DNA from 3 places in the Xenorhabdus santafensis genome. Region 1 is predicted to be linked to each of the others. Evidence: riboswitches for the same ligand, from Rfam matches in the RefSeq annotation. Region 1 holds a riboswitch; each other region holds the start of a gene.
The links. Region 1 has a riboswitch for thiamine pyrophosphate ahead of thiC (phosphomethylpyrimidine synthase ThiC). Riboswitches for the same ligand answer to the same signal wherever they lie in the genome.
Positions count from the first base shown of each region.

Region 2: it holds a riboswitch for thiamine pyrophosphate, as region 1 does, so the genes downstream of both, thiB (thiamine ABC transporter substrate binding subunit) here and thiC (phosphomethylpyrimidine synthase ThiC) in region 1, are expected to answer to the same signal.
Region 3: it holds a riboswitch for thiamine pyrophosphate, as region 1 does, so the genes downstream of both, thiD (bifunctional hydroxymethylpyrimidine kinase/phosphomethylpyrimidine kinase) here and thiC (phosphomethylpyrimidine synthase ThiC) in region 1, are expected to answer to the same signal.

Region 1 covers NZ_VCDN01000023.1:45,551-48,834, forward strand. Annotated here, with positions in the region: gene thiC (phosphomethylpyrimidine synthase ThiC) at 1-1,345, opposite strand, end outside; TPP riboswitch at 1,530-1,654, opposite strand; gene FE392_RS07345 (class I SAM-dependent DNA methyltransferase) at 2,237-2,956, shown strand.
Region 2 covers NZ_VCDN01000021.1:126,013-129,296, reverse strand. Annotated here, with positions in the region: gene ptsP (phosphoenolpyruvate--protein phosphotransferase) at 1-307, opposite strand, end outside; gene rppH (RNA pyrophosphohydrolase) at 317-850, opposite strand; TPP riboswitch at 967-1,071, shown strand; gene thiB (thiamine ABC transporter substrate binding subunit) at 1,162-2,175, shown strand; gene thiP (thiamine/thiamine pyrophosphate ABC transporter permease ThiP) at 2,151-3,284, shown strand, end outside.
Region 3 covers NZ_VCDN01000036.1:26,246-29,529, reverse strand. Annotated here, with positions in the region: gene fbaB (class I fructose-bisphosphate aldolase) at 1-835, shown strand, start outside; gene thiD (bifunctional hydroxymethylpyrimidine kinase/phosphomethylpyrimidine kinase) at 1,032-1,832, opposite strand; TPP riboswitch at 1,877-1,969, opposite strand; gene cspE (transcription antiterminator/RNA stability regulator CspE) at 2,094-2,303, opposite strand; gene FE392_RS09685 (amino acid permease) at 2,983-3,284, opposite strand, start outside.

The DNA.
Region 1 (3,284 bases):
GCCCTTCAATCATAACCTGAACATCGTATTCCCAAGCGACTTTGGTCAGTTCACCGAGCGTATGCAGTTCAGAAAACTGCGCTTCATCGTTGGCATCCTGAATGGAGCCCGGACGCAGACCATCTCCCAAGGAAAGGGAAACATCATATGCAGCACAAATTTCACAGATTTCGCGGAAGTGAGTGTAGAGGAAATTTTCCTGATGATGGGAGAGACACCATTTCGCCATGATGGAACCGCCACGGGAAACAATCCCGGTCAGACGCTTGGCTGTCATCGGAACATAACGCAGCAGTACACCGGCATGAATGGTGAAATAGTCCACCCCTTGTTCAGCCTGTTCCAGCAATGTGTCGCGGAACATTTCCCATGTCAGGTTTTCTGCTACGCCGTTGACTTTTTCCAGAGCCTGGTAAATCGGGACAGTGCCGATGGGCACCGGGCTGTTGCGCAGTATCCATTCACGGGTTTCGTGGATGTAGCGTCCGGTGGAGAGGTCCATAACAGTATCTGCGCCCCAGCGGGTAGACCAAATCAGTTTTTCAACTTCTTCTTCGATGGAGGATGTAACGGAGGAGTTACCGATATTGGCATTCACTTTCACCAGAAAATTACGGCCGATAATCATGGGCTCGGATTCGGGGTGGTTAATGTTGGCGGGAATAATGGCACGGCCGGCGGCAACTTCTTGGCGGACAAACTCTGGCGTGATGTTTTCCGGTAAATTGGCGCCAAAATTTTGACCCGGATGTTGCTGGAGCAGGACTTCACCACGGATGCGTTCACGGCCCATATTTTCACGCAGGGCGATAAATTCCATTTCCGGCGTAATGATGCCTTGGCGTGCATAATGCAATTGAGTAACGCACTTGCCTTGCTTGGCTTTCAACGGATGCGGGCGATGGTGGAAGCGCAGGTGATCCAACCCGGCATCCGCAAGGCGTTGTTGGGTGAAGTCGGAACTGAGGGTGGAAACCGGTTCGGTATCATTGCGCTCGTCAATCCATGTCTGGCGGAGCTTCTGCAAGCCCGTTTGTACATCCAGTATGGATTCAAGATCACCATAAGGGCCGGAAGTGTCATAAACAGGCACAGATTCATTTTCCTCAAATTGAGGATGTTCTTTTGTGCCGCCGATGAATGTTGGTGAAAGCTGGATTTCACGCATTGGAACCTGAATGTCCTTGCGCGACCCTTCCAGATAAATGCGTCGTGAATTGGGAAATGCCACACCCTGAATCGAATTGATAAATTCCTGTGCGGCATCCCGTTGGGCTTTACGAGTCCGGGCAGGGTGAGCCTTGGGAGAAAGATCTGTTGCAGGGATGACACCTGCGGTGGAGATAGCACTGTTTTGGGTGGAGGTAGAATTGGTTGTAGAGGTAGTACGGTTTTTATTAATAGCATTAGACATAGCAAATTCCTGACTTTGGTGAGTTGAGAAAATTGCTTGTCTGGAGCTCGCAGGGAGTAATGCTTGATGCTGATGAGTATTTGTACTGAGTGTAGATGTACATGATACTGGCAGCGGGGTGATTACTCTTGTTCCCTTCGCGGGTATTAGCCCGATCAGGTTCTGCGGATCCCGAATAAACGGTCTCAGCCCGTGTTCATTGTGATATACACTGAACGCTAGGCACTCCGACAAGAAAACACCTCGGAGTATAGCCATTTCTTCGACATAAATCTTGCATTAAAAATCGAGGACTTTTGGGAGTTTTTGTCTGATTCCCTTTAATATCGTGCCCAACTTGCTGTTTTAAAATCAATAAACGAAAGCGAGGTTGAGGTTATCGTCTATTCAGGCAGTAAAAATACCAATATCATATTTTGTCGGCAGAGAGTTTTTCAAATTATTCTTCGAATGAGTTACCTGATGCATAGCGTTATTTTTATTGAAGTATTTCAAAATCGCCATCGTAATCATTCAACATCGTGTTATCTGATTCCGGTGATATATACGCAATTAACTTCAAATTGCAGAAAGCAGTTTATGTTCTCCCTCGCAACACGGGGAGAACATAAATGCATCTTGAAGTACGACGAGTATATAAAATGGTGACGTAATTAGGTGGGCATGATTTCAAAGACAGACGATGAATGAATAAATTATTGGTGCATATATTGAAAAATATTATTGCAATTCATTTTGCTAGTGAGAAAAATCGATGTTGGATATAGAGAGTCGTCCCCTTTTTAGTGATTATTAAACATATATATTAATGTGAGATGATAAATGAATACTGACTGGATGAAAGACGACGTTTCAAATTTATTTGATCAATATGATGATTACTTAGAGAAACAGCTTGGATACACACCATTAATTGAAAACATTAAAGAGAGCTTGGGGCTGGATATATCAGTTCTTGATTACGGCTGTGGTGGAGGGAAAGTATCACGTCTGTTAGTTGCTAAAGGTATAAAAACAGTGACAGGTGTTGATATTTCACAAACTATGGTGAATAAGGCCTCCAGTCACATCAATCGTGGTAATAGTTATTATCACCAAATTAGAAGCGGGGCTCTGGATTTCAATGATGGTGTTTTCGATGCAGCAATATGTTGTTATGTTTTTATTGTTAATAGTGAAAAATCTTCATTATTAAAAATTGCCAAGGAAATTTATAGGACATTAAAAAATAATGGCATTTTTTATATATTAGATACCAATCCAGACTCAACAGGGATTAAATTCAGTTCGTTTATGAATGGTGACCCAAATAAGAAGTACAGTGATGGAGAAATCAAGCCTGTTTATTTAGATATTCCTGATGGGGGTATTTTTGAGATTTCAGACACACATTGGCATAAAGACACGTATTATACGATATTGAATGAAGCAGGATTCAAGAATATTGAGATTTTTGAATATTGTGATAGTAGCCTTAATAAGGGTGCCGGTAATGAAAAAAATTACCCACCTTTCGTCATGTTCAAAGCAACAAAATGCTAGATGTTTTATATCGGAATATCTGGCTAATGGGATTCCTAACTTGTGATTGAAATGCCAGTCAGGAATTCCATGTAACTCATTTCGAAGATAATGTTAAAATGGAATTCATGAATTTAAATAAATTGAGGGCCAACCGATATATTTTCGGGCTATTGCTAGCTGTGATGGCAACGTATCTCTATTATCTTAAAGGTATTCCCGTAAAAGCCATGTTCAAAATGGTTGGGAGCATTTGGTTCTGTAGCAGCAGCGGTAATGGCAGTAATCATCCTGTCAGAACCATTAGAAGTTTACATCTTTCGCCTTTTAAGTTGCCTCTTTGTTGGTT
Region 2 (3,284 bases), on a different contig from region 1:
GTACTTGAGGAATATATTTGAAACTGGGATGGTCACGAATATCGGCGAGGTTGATTAATTCAGACAGGCGCCCGACTTCACCCACTACGCCTTCATCAAAGGCCAAGCTAATTACCCGCTCTTTGGGTTTCCTTAACCCCTTGGTTGCCATCAGGTAATAACACTGTCGCTGATGATCTGCCAGATAAATAGAACAAACATCAGTGTGCATGGCCTGGCAGGTTTCATTGACCAGCAGCTCAAGCGCTTCAGATAAATTGGCTGTCATCGCAACCTTTTCAACAATTTCCCGTAAGCGCATGAGCATAACTGTTACCTAACTTCTTCTACGACGATGTAAATAGGGTGGATAATATTGTTGTGAAGCGGGCTCCTGCATTGGCATTACAATGGAAGAGAATTCTTTCATCACACGGCGATACACATCCCGTTTAAAAGAAACCACCTGCCGGACAGGATACCAATAGCTAACCCAACGCCAGCCATCGAACTCAGGTGTATTGCTGCGCTGCACATTAATATCTGCTTCATTACACTGCAACTGTAATAAAAACCAACGTTGCTTTTGCCCAATACAAACAGGCTTTGTATCCCAACGCACCAAACGCTTGGGTAATTTGTAACGCAACCAATTCCGGGTTGAGGCAAGAACCCGAACATCTTTGCGACTTAAACCAACTTCTTCGAATAACTCGCGATACATCGCTTGTTCTGGTGATTCCCCTGGATTGATACCCCCCTGAGGAAACTGCCAGGAATGCTGCCCATAACGGCGAGCCCATAAAACTTGCCCTTGGCGATTACAAATTACAATTCCTACATTCGGGCGGTAGCCATCATCATCGATCACCAGACTACCTCTCGATAAAACAAATTTGAAAAGATAGCTAATTGTTTCACACTCATCTCAAGCGGTAAACCTCTATGATTAGACTTTGCAGGCGTAACCTAAGTCTCTACAATACCCCCATCTCAACGGGGTGCGGCTATAGTAAAATCATGCAGCTGAGAATAAACCCGTCGAACCTGAACCGGCTAGTACCGGTGTAGGGATTTGGGACGCTAATAATTGATAATTAATTAAATATATTTCATTTAGCACCTTCTCAAATCCTTTGCCAATCGACTAATAACGAATGTTAGTAACGACAGGAGAGCAAAGTGTTTAAGAAATTATTTTCCCGCTTAATTGCCATCAGTACACTATCTATCTCTGCCAGTGTTTTTGCCCAGGAAGCCCAAGTAAAGCCCACACTGACAGTTTATACTTATGATTCGTTTGCCTCTGAATGGGGGCCAGGGCCTGCCATCAAAAAGGCATTCGAAGCAGAATGTCATTGTGAGCTGAAACTTGTTGCTCTGGAAGATGGGGTATCCCTGCTGAACCGCTTGCGAATGGAAGGCAAGAAAACGCCGGCAGATATCATACTGGGGCTGGATAACAACCTGCTTCAGGCCGCTCAGCAAACCGGATTATTCACGCCAAGCCATGTTGATACGTCAAAACTGAAATTACCTATCGCATGGAAAAACACCACATTTATCCCCTACGATTACGGTTATTTTGCCTTTATTTACAACAAGAATACTTTACCTCATCCGCCCAAAAGTATGGATGAACTCGTCAATGGGCACCAGAATTTGAAGATTATTTACCAAGACCCTCGCACCAGTACCCCGGGCTTGGGGCTGCTACTGTGGATGCAAAAACTTTACGGAGAAAAAGTTTCAAAAGAATGGCAAAAAGTTGCCAAAAAGACACTGACCGTCAGCAAAGGCTGGAGTGAATCCTATGGTCTGTTCCTGAAAGGTGAAGGTGATATGGTGCTGAGCTATACCACATCTCCGGGCTATCACATCATGTCAGAGAAAAAAGATAATTATGCGGCAGCCATATTTAATGAAGGCCACTATTTACAAATAGAAGTAGCAGCACAATTAGCTTCAAGCAAACACCCTGAATTGGCACAGAAGTTCATGAAATTCATGATTTCACCGGCATTTCAGCAAGTTATTCCGACCACTCAATGGATGTATCCCGTGATTGATATTCCTTTGCCTGATGTTTTCAAACAACTTCCTGTTCCTGAAAAATCACTGCTATTCAATGCGGATGAAGTGGCAAAAAATCGTACAAAATGGATCCGTACATGGCAAAGTTCAGTAAGCCGTTAATTACAGGTTGGCTATTGCCGGGGGTTATAGCCTCCGGCCTGCTGACTACCGTTGCCTTGTCAGCATTTGGCGCTCTGTGGCTCAATGCGCCGGACAGCGATTTGCTGGAGTTTTTGCACGATAGCTACCTCTGGCATGTGATTCGCTTCACTTTCTGGCAAGCATTCTTATCTGCTGTATTATCAGTGTTCCCTGCCATTTTCCTTGCAAGGGCGCTCTACCGCCGCAATTTTCCGGGGAAAATGCTGTTTCTGCGCCTATGCGCCATGACGCTAATCCTTCCCGTTTTAGTTGCACTGTTTGGCATTCTTACCGTTTATGGTCAAACAGGCTGGCTGGCAACAGTTTCGGGCTGGCTGGGTCTTGAATATCGTTTTACGCCTTACGGTTTACAAGGGATTCTACTGGCTCACATATTCTTCAATATGCCGATGGCAACGCGCCTGTTGCTGCAAGCACTGGAAAGTATTGCCATTGAACAACGCCAGCTCGCGGCTCAGCTTGGCATGAGCGAATGGCAGCATTTTCGTTTTGTAGAATGGCCTTATCTGCGCCGCCAAATTCTGCCAACGGGCGCCCTGATTTTTATGTTGTGCTTTGCCAGTTTTGCCACCGTTCTTACGTTAGGTGGCGGCCCGGCAGCAACTACCATCGAACTGGCCATTTATCAGGCTCTCAGTTACGACTACGATCTTGGTCATGCAGCCCTGCTTGCCCTGATACAGCTCTTTTGTTGCCTCGGCTTGGTTCTTCTTAGCCAAAAAATTAAAGGCGCGCTGTCTGTGGGTTATGGTCACCAACAACAATGGCGCAATCCACAAGATTCATGGCTACAAAAACTTTCTGATGGTCTACTGATTTGCCTGGCTCTATTGCTTTTACTCCCTCCCCTATTTGCCGTTATTTCCGATGGATTGAATAGCGGTCTTTTCATGGTTTTGCGCCAGCCGGCTTTATGGCAGGCTCTGACAACGTCCATCATTATTGCGCTTGGTGCGGGGTTAGTGTGCGTCATCCTGACCATGATGCTGCTGTGGAGCAGCCGGGAATTGCGCCTGCGTCATGCTCTCCGTTGGGCACAAACGATGGAAATCAGCGGATTGCTGATC
Region 3 (3,284 bases), on a different contig from region 1:
GGTAGATCAGGGTGTCGAGCACTCTGCCAGCGCATCATTTGCCGCCAATCCCCTTTATTTCGATCCGAAAAATATCGTGGAACTGGCCATCGAGGCAGGTTGTAACTGTGTTGCTTCAACTTATGGGGTACTGGCGTCAGTTTCTCGTCGTTATGCCCATAAGATCCCGTTTTTGGTGAAGCTCAATCACAATGAAACGTTGACCTATCCCGCCCAGTATGACCAAACATTGTACGCCAGTGTTGAGCAAGCATTTGATATGGGTGCTGTTGCTGTTGGAGCAACTATCTATTATGGCTCACCTGAATCACGCCGCCAGATAGAAGAAATTTCAGCCGCTTTCGAACGTGCTCATGAGTTGGGTATGGTTACCGTATTGTGGGCATATCTGCGCAATTCAGCATTCAAGAAAGATGGCGTCGATTACCACACCAGTGCTGATTTAACAGGCCAGGCAAATCATCTGGCAGCAACGATAGGTGCCGATATTGTTAAGCAGAAAATGGCAGAAACCAATGGTGGTTTTACTGCCATCGGGTTTGGGCACACTGATAAGCGTGTTTACAGCAATCTGACCACTGAGCATCCTATTGATTTGGTCCGCTATCAACTTGCTAACTGCTATATGGGGCGCGCTGGGTTAATTAATTCTGGTGGTGCTTCCGGAGACAATGATTTGAGTGATTCCGTCCGTACTGCGGTTATCAATAAGCGTGCCGGAGGCATGGGCTTGATCCTTGGCCGCAAGGCGTTCAAGAAATCGATGAAAGAAGGTATCGAGTTAATTAACTCGGTTCAGGATGTTTACCTCGATAAAAAAGTTACTATCGCCTAAATCGCCTATTCAAATGATTTGAGCCATCGTATTTCAATGTGGGGATACAGGCTGTATCCCCCATTATTCGATAACGGCGCCATTATCTTAATTCATTGCCCACCTCAGTTATCGCTATCTTACTTATCGCCCCTCAGCTTCACCTAAAGCCGTCCATTTTCTTCACTTCGCTTTTATTACTGTTCATCCTTGTTACTTACCACCATTGATGAAAATGATGCACAGGCCCAATTCCCTGCCCGACTTCCAGCGTGTCCGCCTGTACCAACGCGTTTTGCAAATATGTTTTTGCTGCAGGTAATGTACTCTGCCAATCAGAATAATGTGGACGTAAAGCAGCAAGAGCCGCCGATAATGTACAACCTGTGCCGTGCGTATGACGAGTATTCACTCTGGGTACAGTGAAGCGCCACTCTCCTTCCGCAGTAAAAAGCCAATCAGGGCTTTCTTCATTGATTAAATGCCCGCCTTTCAATAAGACTGCCGGGCATCCCAGAGAGAGTAATGCCCGCCCCTGTCGCAGCATTTCGTCTTCTTTCTCTGCGAGATTGCATCTTAATATCGCGGCGGCTTCCGGTAAGTTTGGCGTGATTAAAGAGACAGATGGCAATAATTTTTCAACCATAACTGCAATCGCTTCCGGTGATAACAAGTGGTCGCCACTTTTTGCCACCATGACGGTATCCAATACAATGTGGGGGACAGAATAACGATTCAATGATTCAGCAACTACCGCAATATTGGCAGAATTGGATAACATACCAATTTTGGCACTGTCTATCCTGACATCTGACAACACAGAATCTAGCTGGGCAGCAACAAAGAGAGGGTCAATATCATAAACTGATTGCACTCCCATTGTGTTTTGGGCAACCAATGCAGTTATAACAGAGGTTCCATAAGCACCAAGTGCAGAGAAAGTTTTTAAATCAGCTTGGATACCGGCACCACCGCTGGGATCTGTTCCTGCGATAGTCAGTGAGTTAATTCTCATGATGGTGACTCCTATTCACCAGCAAAAGAAAAGCGGGTATCAAAATCAGGGGGATACCATGACTTCCCTACGCTGGCATTATCCAGATCAGGTAATACGGGTACTTCTCAGTCCAATCAAGAACGCCCCGAGTCAAAATAAAAATCACTCTATTAGTATCCCAATAGAGTGATATTTGCAATATGTTATCGTCAAATAATAAAACCAAGTTGACGATAAGTATATTTGGTCAGTAATTAAATACCAGCCAAAATAAATTTATTACTATAAAGCTGTAACGTTTGCAGCAGCAGGACCTTTAGGGCCATCCTGAATTTCAAACTCAACTTGCTGGCCTTCGGATAATGTTTTAAAACCATCTTTCATAATCGCAGAAAAATGTACAAATACATCTTTGCTGCCATCAGCTGGAGTAATAAAACCAAAACCTTTAGACTCGTTGAACCACTTCACAGTACCAGTGATTTTTGCCATTTCAAAAATTTCCTTTGAATCACTTTAATCGCCGATTGGCATAAATATAAACAAACCAGTATTCGTTGCTGTTATTTATTAACAGAACAGTACTTCGTTTACCCATGTGTTTTATCACATACTCTTTATATAATCGCAAGCCATTTTTTTCAGGTGCTGGAGCCAACGCACAAATTTGAAAATGCTAATCTCTATTCTAATTTAAAATTACTCAAAAACTTTTAAGTTATATAACAATATGAATTAATGTAAAAATAAAATTTTAACCTCAAGAAACAAATTTAATTAGTTTAATATGAAACTCTGTTTATTACGCCAGTTATGGAGTAACGCAGCGTGTTGTAAACTCTCAGAAACTTCTTTTTCAATGCTAAATTAAGGCTGATTTAACGTAAGCCTTACTCGCATGTAATATAATCGCTCTGTGCCTGACCGGATTAATTTTTGTTGAGCTTTTATTAAATATTATTCAGTTATAATTAAATTGAATAATATATTTATATCACAGAGGTTTTATTTACTCGCAATCAGATAGTATTTTAATCATTGTCAATGATTAAAATGTGGCAAACAAAACTAAAGCAATACAACAACAGCCGCGTACTTTTAGATTTATACTACAGCAATACAAAAATAATCAGCCGGGTATAATGCCCGGCTGAAAAATATTTTCAATGAATTAATTCTTTTGCTTATACTCTTTTTTCGATTTCGCTACCTGATAGCCCACCCATAATAGGGCAATCCAGAATGGCATCAAAATAACTGAAATGCGAATTGGTGGCATCATAAAAATAATGATGAGGATAAATGCAAGGAATAGCAGGCATAAATAGTTGCCAAATGGATACCACAATGCCTGGAACTTGGTTGTGACGCCTTCTTTGTTCTTAGCCTGACGGAACTTCAAATGAGCAAGGCAAATCATAATCCAGTTGATGACCAACGTTGTTACCACCAACGCCATCAATAATTCAAATG